Regions from separate parts of the Desulforamulus hydrothermalis Lam5 genome, predicted to be linked through region 2. Evidence: riboswitches for the same ligand, from Rfam matches in the RefSeq annotation. Region 2 holds a riboswitch; each other region holds the start of a gene.
The links. Region 2 has a riboswitch for cyclic di-AMP ahead of DESHY_RS08840 (CAP domain-containing protein). Riboswitches for the same ligand answer to the same signal wherever they lie in the genome.

Region 1 (3,274 bases), on a different contig from region 2:
GTTGATTTAAACCGGGTGGCCCAGGTGCTTGGTGCCGGCAAAGCTCAGCTAATAGGGCTGCAGGAAGTTGATAAGCACATGCCGCGCAGTTTTTTTCAGCACCAGGCTAAAATTTTAGGGCGTTGGCTAAGAAAAAGCTGGGTCTTTGCCCCCAATTTGACCTGGGGGGCAGCCCAGTATGGCAATGCCGTGTTATGCGGCTGGCCAATTGTCAGCTACCGACAATATTTGCTGCCCAGCCAGGGGGAACAAAGGGGCTTGTTAGAAACGGAAATTGCCCTGCCCGCCGGTACGGTAAGTTTTTTTTGCACCCATTTGGGGCTTAACCAGCAAGAAAGATTACAGCAGGCCGAGGAAATACTGCGTATTGTCACACGCACAAACCGGCCGGTAATTTTGGTGGGAGATTTTAACGACCGGCCGGACTCGCCGGTGTACCGCCTGATAACTTCTGTGCTGCGGGATGCAGCTGCGGACAGCGGGGAAGATGCGGCTACCTACCCGGCCGGCCAACCCACTGAAAGAATAGATTATGTGTTTATATCGCCGGCGTGGCAGGTGTTGGCAAGTTTCCCTATGCAGGCCAACGCTTCCGACCACCTGCCCCTGGCGGTGGATTTGCAGTTAGGCCCGGAAAGTGTGCAGCCGACACCGGTTAAGTTTTTATAACCCCTTACTGTCATCCGGCCTTAGCCGGTAGATTAAATTGCCAAAACAGCAACCCCGTACCACCCATAAAGTGGTACGGGGTTGCTGTTAGTTGGCTGTCATCCCCTGTTAACGCTTGGCATAAATCATTTGGCCGTAGGTGGCGGAAACCGGCAGGGAACGCAGGAATGAGTTGCGTGTAGAGTGATCAAAGAAGTATAAAGCTCCGCCGGTGGGGTCGTTGCCATACAAAGCGGCTGTGGCTGCCTGAATGGCTGATTGGCCGGCCGGGCGGTTAATCCAACCGTTGCGGACAGGTGCAAACTGGTTGGGGGCGTAAATAACTTCCTGAATGGTATCCGGAAAAAGATCACTTTGCACCCGGTTAATTACCACCGCAGCTACCCCGATTTGGGCTTCCAGGGGTTCGCCGCCTGCCTCCGCTTGCACCAAACGTGCCAGCAAATCCAAATCTTCATCGGTGTAAGGAATAACCGGCCGCTTGGCACTGCGGCTCACTTCAACAGCCATGGTGGCAGCGCTGCGGGAAGCCGTAACGGGCAGAATCAGCTGCTGGCCGGGGTAAATTAAGGTGCCGCTGAGACTGTTGGCAAGCATTAATGCTTCGACCCGGGTATTATATTTTTGGGCAATCAAATACAGGCTGTCGCCAGGTTTTACGGTATAGGCAGTTGACGGCGACTTGGCCGGCGGCAAAGCTGCCACAGCAGGTTTAACTTCCGGCAGGCTTAATACCTGCCCCGGGAAAATCAGATCGCCGGTAAGATTATTGGCTGCTCTAATCTTACTGACAGGAATACCGGTTTTTTGACTGATTAAATAAAGTGAATCGCCCGCTGCCACTGTGTAATTGTACGCCCAAGAAGCTGTGGCCCACAGCAGCACCCCTAGAAAACACAACAAGACAACGGTCTGCCGCAACCTGACAGACATATTCATATAGTATTACCCTCCTTTTGGCCTTCGAGGTTAGTTGACGGGTTCGGGTTGAAGGGTACCCTACCGCTCTCTGTCCGCTTGCCTTGCTTTAAGAGAGCTGATTCACCCCGGGAAGGATAGTCCCCCGTACTCCGGTTCTGCCGGAGATTCGGCCTTTTTTAAACTTATGCAATATTGTACAGGGTTTCCAATAATTCGTCCACCTATAAAAATTGGAAAAATGTTAGTTATAGTATCGAACACGACGGAAATACTAAGCTTGATTTATAAAATGAAGGGGGATAAATTTTAGTGCAGAGGTCAGGGGTAAAAATCACAATTGTCGGTACAGGCATGGTAGGTGCTTCTACCGCCTTTGCCATTATGGCCGGCGGCTTGGCCAGTGACCTGGTGCTGGTAGATATTGACCACAAGAAGGCAGAAGGCGAAGCCATGGATTTGGGAGATGCGGCCGCCTTTATCAAGCCGCTTAACATCTATGCCGGTACATACGAAGATGTCAAAGATTCCCAAATCGTTATATTTACCGCCGGGGCTAACCAAAAGCCCGGCGAAACCAGGCTGGATTTATTGCACAAGAATGTGGCTATTTTAAAAGACAGTATGCCCAGGCTGGTAAAGCATTGCCCGGATGCCGTTTATTTAATGGTATCCAACCCGGTGGACGTTTTAACATATGTGGCCTTGAAAATTACCGGGCTGCCTGCCAACCGGGTGTTTGGTTCGGGTACGGTGTTGGATACCTCTCGCTTTAAGGACGAATTATCATCCTATTGCGGGGTGGACCCGCGCAATATTCATGCTTATATTATCGGGGAACACGGTGATTCAGAGGTAGCATTGTGGAGTACGGCCAGCATTGCCGGGATGGGTTTGTCACAGTTTACCCCGTTATTGGGTCTGGCACCGGTAGACAGGCAGGAAATTGCCCGACGGGTAAGGACGGCGGCTTATGAAATTATTCAGCGCAAGGGTGCCACCTACTATGCCATTGCCCTGTCAATTAAGAGAATTTGTGAGGCAATTTTGCGGGATGAAAATTCTATCCTGACTGTATCTGGGTTGATCAACGGCCTTTATGGGATCAATGATGTGTGCCTGAGTCTTCCCTGCATAGTTAACGGCAATGGCCGGGATAAAGTATTGACTGTTCCTTTATCGGTGGAAGAAGAAGAAGGCTTGCGCAATTCGGCCCAGGTGCTAAAGCAGGCTGTCCGGCAAGCAGGATTTCAGTAAAAAAAATACACCGGTGCTTTTTCAGCGGGCCGGTGTACCGGCCATACTTATTTCAGTTAATTAATGCAGCCGGGCAGCAATTGGCAGAGAAATTTGCGACGGTCGCCTTGATTTTTTGGCTGATCAGTGCTATTATATAAAAGTTCGCTCAAGGAACCTGCTCAGATAACCCTTGCAAAAATCTAAAATACTGCTATAATATAATAGCGTAAAGCAACAAGCGCCCGTAGCTCAGGGGATAGAGCGCCGGCCTCCGGAGCCGGGTGCACAGGTTCGATTCCTGTCGGGCGCACCAGTTAAACCCTTTGCCACAACCCTGCACCCTGAAATATTCAGGTGGGCAGGGTTTTGTATGTTTCCGGCGGCATAAACATGAGGCCATGTAAATATGGCTGAAAATTTAACATTACACAAGTTGGGCAGGCCGTTT
Region 2 (3,274 bases):
CTTGCAGGCATTGGTTTCCGCCACTTCCACATCGCAGGATTCCACCATGGCATCCACCTGAACATTCATTCCCTGCTCAGCGCCTACCACTTCAATAAAGGTGTTAAACTTAAAAGTTTCATGCAGTGTGTGAACCGATTGATCTTCCTTCATGGCTGTGTAAATGCATTCCAGATCAACTTCGCCCTCGATCAGCACCTTGTTTTTAATAATTTTGGTGTCGGTAATCTCCACATCACACATGCATTTGATAAATTTTTCTACATCCGGTTTGCCGTCGGGCACCTCAAACTCGTCATCAATAAGTACTTGCTTGGTACCGGTGCCAACGGTGTGCTGCAGGTTCATCCGTTCGGTTTCGCAATTATATCCCTGGGGACACTCGGTGAGAACATTGACATCCCGGGTTTCCGTAACCCTGGCGGTTACTTTTAAAACTGCCGCCACATCCCAGTCTTCGGCGCACTTTGCATCTCTGGTCAGGCTCACATCCTCTACCACGATGTCAACTTCCACATTCATGCCCGGCCGGGCTCCTTCAACTTCGATAAAGTCGGTAAAATCCAACTCTGCATGGAAGGTGTGCACCGCCTGATCCACTTTAAAGGCAGTATACATAACTTCCAGCTTCAGGGTTCCTTCTACAATGACCTTGTTGGGAATGATTTCTACCTTGCGCAGCTTGGTGGAGGTGTCTGTGGACAGTATTTCTTCCACTTCCGGCTTTGCCTGGGGCACAGAAATTGTGCCACGAACGATGGTCTGCTCTGTATTTTCACCCACTACCTCTTCCAAACTAAATCTTTCTGTTTCCAGTGCGGCGTTGTTGTTATTGTTGTTATTATTGTTATCGTTATCAAGGGAACGGCGGAATTTTGGCTTGGGCCCTTTCTTCGTGGCCATTAATCGAGCCTCCTTTCAAGATATCTCCTTATATATATATATTGGATTGTCTGGAGAAATGTGCTGAAAATGTGGTCAATCCTTAAGAAAAAGCAAAAAAACAGGAGGAAATTTTTCCTCCTGTTTCCTTTTTATGGCTGTTTGTTTGTACAGGCTGCAGGTTTGTCCCGGCTGTAATCAACGCCGGGCAAATTCCTGCACCCAGATATAACCGTAACCGGTATAACTCTGGTAGACACCTACGCCAATCTCATTGTAGTTGCTGTTCAGAATGTTGGCCCGGTGGCCGGGGCTGTTCATCCAATCCTGCATCACCTGGGCGGCCGTTCTCTGGCCCATGGCAATGTTTTCGCCGGCAGCGGTATAATGAATGCCGTACTTCTTCATCATGTCAAAGGGAGATCCGTAAGTGGGAGATGTATGGGAGAAGTATTTGTTTTTATACATATCCTGGGCCTTTAACATAGCCACTTCGGTAAGGTCCTGTTTAGCCTGCAGGGGCTGCAAGCCGTACTTAGCCCGTTCGCTGTTTACCAGTTCCACCACCTGCTGCTGCAGTTCATTCATAAAGGAGGCATTTGCTTGGGGCTGTTCGGCAGGCTGCTGCCGGGGCTGCTCTTGCGGCTGTTGAGGCTGTTGCGGTGTTTCTGCCGGAGTGGGTGAAGGCATAGACGGCTGCCGGTTTTGCTCCTCCGGTGCTTTGGCCAGCAGCTGCACACATAGCTGGCCGGCCTCGGTGTCGGCAATTACCAAACCGATGCGGTTATATTTGTTATTTAAAACAGAGCGGCTGCCATAGTATTTTAACTGCTTATCAACCATTTCTTTAACATTGCTGCCCCGTACAACGGTCTGTCCCAGCAGGGTGTAGCCGCCTTTTTTAGCTTGCTGCAGCAACATAGAGGAACCGGGAATTTTCCCTGTTTGCTGGTAATAATCCAGGTTATTGGCAGCTTGCACAGATAATTGGTAATCATATACAAGGGGCGCCAGTCCGGCCTTAATCCTTGCCTGGTTAACCAGTTCCACCATATCCTGGTCATCGCCGGCAGCTGCTAAAGCTGCCTGCGGAGCAGCAAAAGGTAACAACAGGGTCAATAACAACATAGAAACTAAAAATACGGACATCTTTTTAAGTCGGTACTGCATTGGTTGTCTCCTTTCCTTGTTGCCTCCGGAGTTAGCTGACGGGTTCGGGCAAGGAAATCCCTACCTGGCAAGCAGGATTCACCCCCAAATTGGTTCCTCCGTACCGTATGGATTCGGCATTTTTTGTGTTTTCTGGCATAACCGGCTATGCCTGTCCTAAATATACAAAAAAATGTCTGTTATTACAAAAGCCGTAATACCTGACATTTATTGAATAAAATAACTGATTAAGTGAAGAATGGTTTTGCCGGCTAATGTCTTACATTTTTTTATGGATACCAGCTATTGCCAGAAATTTGTTGTGGTTGCCCAACGGTAATTGATGCACCCCTGCCGGTCACTTGGCGGGGGTGCATCAATTACCCCAGGATTATCAACCGCACTGCCTTAAAACTCGACATTTAATTGATCCAGCACGTTTTGAATATGGTTGCACACCGTCACCTTATCCGAACCGGCAAACAGCAACCCCACCGCCCGGTTTTCTTGATTAAGCACCAGGGAACCGCTGTCGCCCCCCTGGGATTTCATATCTGTAACCACCTGGTCGGCAAAATAAGCGGTGTTCTCATCATCCAGCTTTACTTCCATGGTTGCTCCCACCGCCGTCACGGTTCCCCGGGTAATCCCGGTGGTGCGGCCGCTTTTAACCACCTGCATGCCTGGTTTGGCCCGCTCCACTCCCTGCACTTTGCCAATGCCCAAAATATCATCCGTTATCAACTCGGGCCGGACGGGGCGCGCCACCGCGCAATCCACTATGTTAGGCGTGCCGCCCCGTTTGATAAATCTCAGGTCGTAATTGGGCCGGACGGTATGCACAAAAATATTTAAAAACCGGGCTGCACCGTTGGCCACCGGGCAGGTGGCGGGGGCTTCTCCCTTTTGTAGCGGAATGTAGCGTAACAGGGTCGCAATCCGGTCTTCCCGGGTACCGCCGTCATACTCTCCCGGCTGCAGAATGGGGTCGCCGATGGCGGCACGGCCGTCCTTACCGTTGGTAGCGTTGGCCAGGATATGATTATTGGATAAAATGAGCCGCTCACCGGTTTGGCGATCCCGCACCACCGCCCCAAAGGTTCCCGCTGTTACGCGGTAATGGCCAATGCTGAGACCCGGCTGGGCCGGCCTGACGTGTTTGGTTCTTTCTTCATCCAGCAGGCGTACCTCGCCCACCTCGATTACATCAGTGGTCAAACCGTTAATCTGATAGGGTACCAGA
Region 3 (3,274 bases), on a different contig from region 2:
GATTTTTCTAAAATAACCGGCGCCACAGTATTAACAGCCATGGGCCTGGCCTTTTTTAAACTGTCCGTCGGCATGGGCGCCATGACCACCTACGGCAGTTATATCGGGCGTGAGGAAAGCCTTCTGGGTACCGGCGTTAAGGTGGTGCTGGCAGACACCCTGGTTTCCCTGCTGGCAGGCATGGCTGTTTTTCCGGCGGTGTTTGCTTTTGGCTTCAGCCCCGATAAAGGGCCTTCCCTGCTGTTTATCACCATCCCGATGGTGTTTAATGCCATGCCCTGGGGAAATATTTTTCTTGCTGTTTTCTTTGTGCTGGCTTCCATTGCCGCTACCGGCGCAATGATTTCCTTGTTTAATGTACCGGTGGCCTACCTGACCGAAGAAAGGGGCTGGTCCAGAGCGGCAGCCACCCTGGCCACCGCCCTGGCCATGGCGTTGGCAGGCAGTACTGCCACTCTTTCAAACAGCTTGCTGGCTGACTTTAAACTCTTTGGGCTGACCATGTTTGACTTGTTTGCTTTTGCCACAGATAATCTTTTAATGCCTTTAACCGGTGTAGCCCTGGCTGTCTTTGCCGGCTGGTGGCTGGGCCGCTGGGAAGTAACGGATGAACTTTCCAACGGCGGCAGTTTAAACAATAAAGGGGCAGCCCGCTGTTATTTGCTGGCTGTCAAGTACGTGGCACCTGTTGCCATAATTATTGTATTATTAAACGGTTTGGGATTAATTTAGTTTATTAAAGGAGCCGTCTCGCCGGCTGTTACCGGGGAGATGACTCCTTTATTTTTTGCAGAAAAAAGTGCCAGAAACCGGCTGTGGTTTGCTGGGCTCTTGTTAACATAATGCCGCATACTTGAGCCACGGCCGGGCTGTGGTCCTGCCCTACTTCCGGCAGGTAAGATGCCGCCACCAGGGCGTTTTGTTTCACCCACCGGCTGGCACAATCCCCCAGGTTGTAAAGACCCCCCTGATTAACGGCAAAATCCTCATAATGATTCCTGGCCCAATCTTCAAAATACTTGTGACCGCTGAAGACCAAACCGCCGGCATGGTGGGGTACACACAGGTCTTGCAGGATGTGAGTGGCAGCACCCAGGTAAAAGAAAGCTTTTTCCCGGCTGCCCCGGCGCCAATGTTTAAGTGCCAGGTTAAAATAATAGTGACATTCGGCAGGGGCAGCCGGCCCATGCCACAAACCGCTGTCCTCTCGACAATTGTAATAGTGGCTGATATTTCTAAAACCCATGTCACTCCAGGAAGAACCATGGTTTAAGATGTCTAAATAAGAAGCGAATAACAAGGCTTCGCTGCGCAGCCCATCTTGCCTTAGAATTTGACCGGCCTGCCGGTTGCAAAAATGATGGGTATTTTTCAAGCGGCGCCTTTGCACAATTACATGCAAAGGTGAGGTCAGGGCCAAAACTGCCTTGGCACAATGCCAGGTGACCTGGGGTAGGGTCATGAGGCTTCTCCTTCTAACATAACTTAATTAAAGCAATAACACCAAAATTATTGCCAAAATTAAGGTGAATTATGAAAATTATCCGCAGCTTTAGCATTAAAAGATTTAAAAAGCAGGAAAATGGAAACTTTCGGCGAAATTGGTAATAGACTAAATTACCAGTTAAATAAAAACGCCTAATTTCTTGTGAAAACGGGGGAACCGATCTTTTGGGGTGAACTACCGTCAGGCAGCGGGCTAACTTTCAGTCCGAACCCGTCAGCTAACTCCGTAGGCGTAGAAAGTGGGGAAGGTGAAGTTGTCTTTTAGCAAAAGACTGGCAGTCCTGGCGGCAGCGGTTGGTCTGACCGCCGCTGTTTGGAGCGGAACTGCCGAGGGCGCTCAGGTGACGGTGAAGCAGGGCGATACCCTGTGGGCCATTGCACAGAGTAACGGCACTACGGTGGACAACATTAAAAAATTAAACAATTTAACCGGTGATGCTTTACAAATCGGTCAAGTATTAAACTTGCCTGACCAACCGTCGGGCCAGGCTGCCAGACCGGTAACAGCGAATGCCGCCAACGTATCCCGGGGTATGGCCGACAGGGCGCTGGCTGTGCTGGATTTTGCCAAACAGTATATTGGTGTCAGGTATCGTGCCGGCGGCGAAAGCCCGGCAGGTTTTGATTGCTCCGGTTATGTGCGGTATGTGTTTAAAAACTTTGGCATTGATCTGGTGCATACTGCTGCCGGGCAGTATCAGGCAGGCACAGCCATTGCAAAGGATGAACTGCGGCCCGGCGACTTGGTTTTCTTTCATACCGGCGGCCAGGGCATCAATCATTCGGGTATTTACCTGGGCAATAACGAATTTATTCATGCTTCCAGTTCCCGGGGTATTAAAATAGACTCTCTCCTTGACAGTTATTGGAGTGCCCGGTACCGGGGTGCCAGCAGAATTTTCTAAGACAAAAGGCTATAAGGCAATAGTCTGAGGGGCTGATCCTACCGGATCAGCCCCTAAATTCTTACCGGAGAGAAATATCAACAGTTGCTTTGGCAGCCTCGTCAGCGGAAGTTGTTTGTTCAGTGACAAAAGACCACTGTCCTTTGCCGATGCCCGGGAAAATGGCGGTGCCGTTTGCCTCCTGGAGAATACCGCCGGGCAGGGTAACGCAGTATTTGGCCTGGGCAGCCAGGACGCTGTTGTGATCCAGTATAACGGTCAGTTCATCGCCACGCTCATTTAAGACAACGGTATAAGATAGGTCGGCCTCAACCCATTTGTTATTCAGGTATTGAAAAATCTTGATGGTCCCGGTTAAATCCGTTATATCCCGGTCCTCTGCAAAGACCATGGGTTGGTTGAATTTAACGGTAAACCGGTTTGTATCCACCGTAACCTTTTGGTTGGGGGCAGGGTTTAAGGTTGCGATCCAGGTTTTTGCAGGGGGGGTTGCCGGGTTGCTGTCGGTTAAGTTAACAGAGTCCGTAAAGCGGCAGATCATTACGGCAAATTCGCCACGGGAGATAGGTTTTAAGGGATTAAGATAACCTTCCGGTGTACCCCTGATAATCCCCCGGTTATACATGGCTGCCAGATAAACCAATTCCTCCTTGCTCAACTGATTGATGTCTTTGGCAAAGGCAAGCAAATCCTGCACCGCCACACTTTTTTCGCCGGCAGCACGGCATAGCCACATGGCTACTTCCAGCCGGCTGGCTGGCTTGTTGCCATGCCAGGCTAAGAGTTCCCAGTCTGCGATAATGCCGGCATCATATGCCTGCAATGGTGCTGTGCCCATCCAATCCGGAAAAACTTTTGGCAAG

Region 1: it holds a riboswitch for cyclic di-AMP, as region 2 does, so the genes downstream of both, DESHY_RS05885 (cell wall hydrolase) here and DESHY_RS08840 (CAP domain-containing protein) in region 2, are expected to answer to the same signal.
Region 3: it holds a riboswitch for cyclic di-AMP, as region 2 does, so the genes downstream of both, DESHY_RS05845 (C40 family peptidase) here and DESHY_RS08840 (CAP domain-containing protein) in region 2, are expected to answer to the same signal.

Annotation. Positions count from the first base shown of each region.
Region 1 covers NZ_CAOS01000008.1:132,715-135,988, reverse strand. The annotation lists gene DESHY_RS05890 (endonuclease/exonuclease/phosphatase family protein) at 1-669, shown strand, start outside; gene DESHY_RS05885 (cell wall hydrolase) at 778-1,608, opposite strand; cyclic di-AMP (ydaO/yuaA leader) riboswitch at 1,613-1,772, opposite strand; gene DESHY_RS05880 (L-lactate dehydrogenase) at 1,894-2,844, shown strand; tRNA gene DESHY_RS05875 (tRNA-Arg) at 3,065-3,139, shown strand.
Region 2 covers NZ_CAOS01000011.1:132,141-135,414, reverse strand. The annotation lists gene DESHY_RS08845 (DUF3794 and LysM peptidoglycan-binding domain-containing protein) at 1-903, opposite strand, end outside; gene DESHY_RS08840 (CAP domain-containing protein) at 1,081-2,052, opposite strand; cyclic di-AMP (ydaO/yuaA leader) riboswitch at 2,058-2,181, opposite strand; gene DESHY_RS08835 (Nal1-like putative serine protease) at 2,440-3,274, opposite strand, start outside.
Region 3 covers NZ_CAOS01000008.1:124,892-128,165, reverse strand. The annotation lists gene DESHY_RS05855 (sodium-dependent transporter) at 1-732, shown strand, start outside; gene DESHY_RS05850 (zinc dependent phospholipase C family protein) at 761-1,462, opposite strand; cyclic di-AMP (ydaO/yuaA leader) riboswitch at 1,626-1,755, shown strand; gene DESHY_RS05845 (C40 family peptidase) at 1,755-2,411, shown strand; gene DESHY_RS05840 (S-layer homology domain-containing protein) at 2,473-3,274, opposite strand, start outside.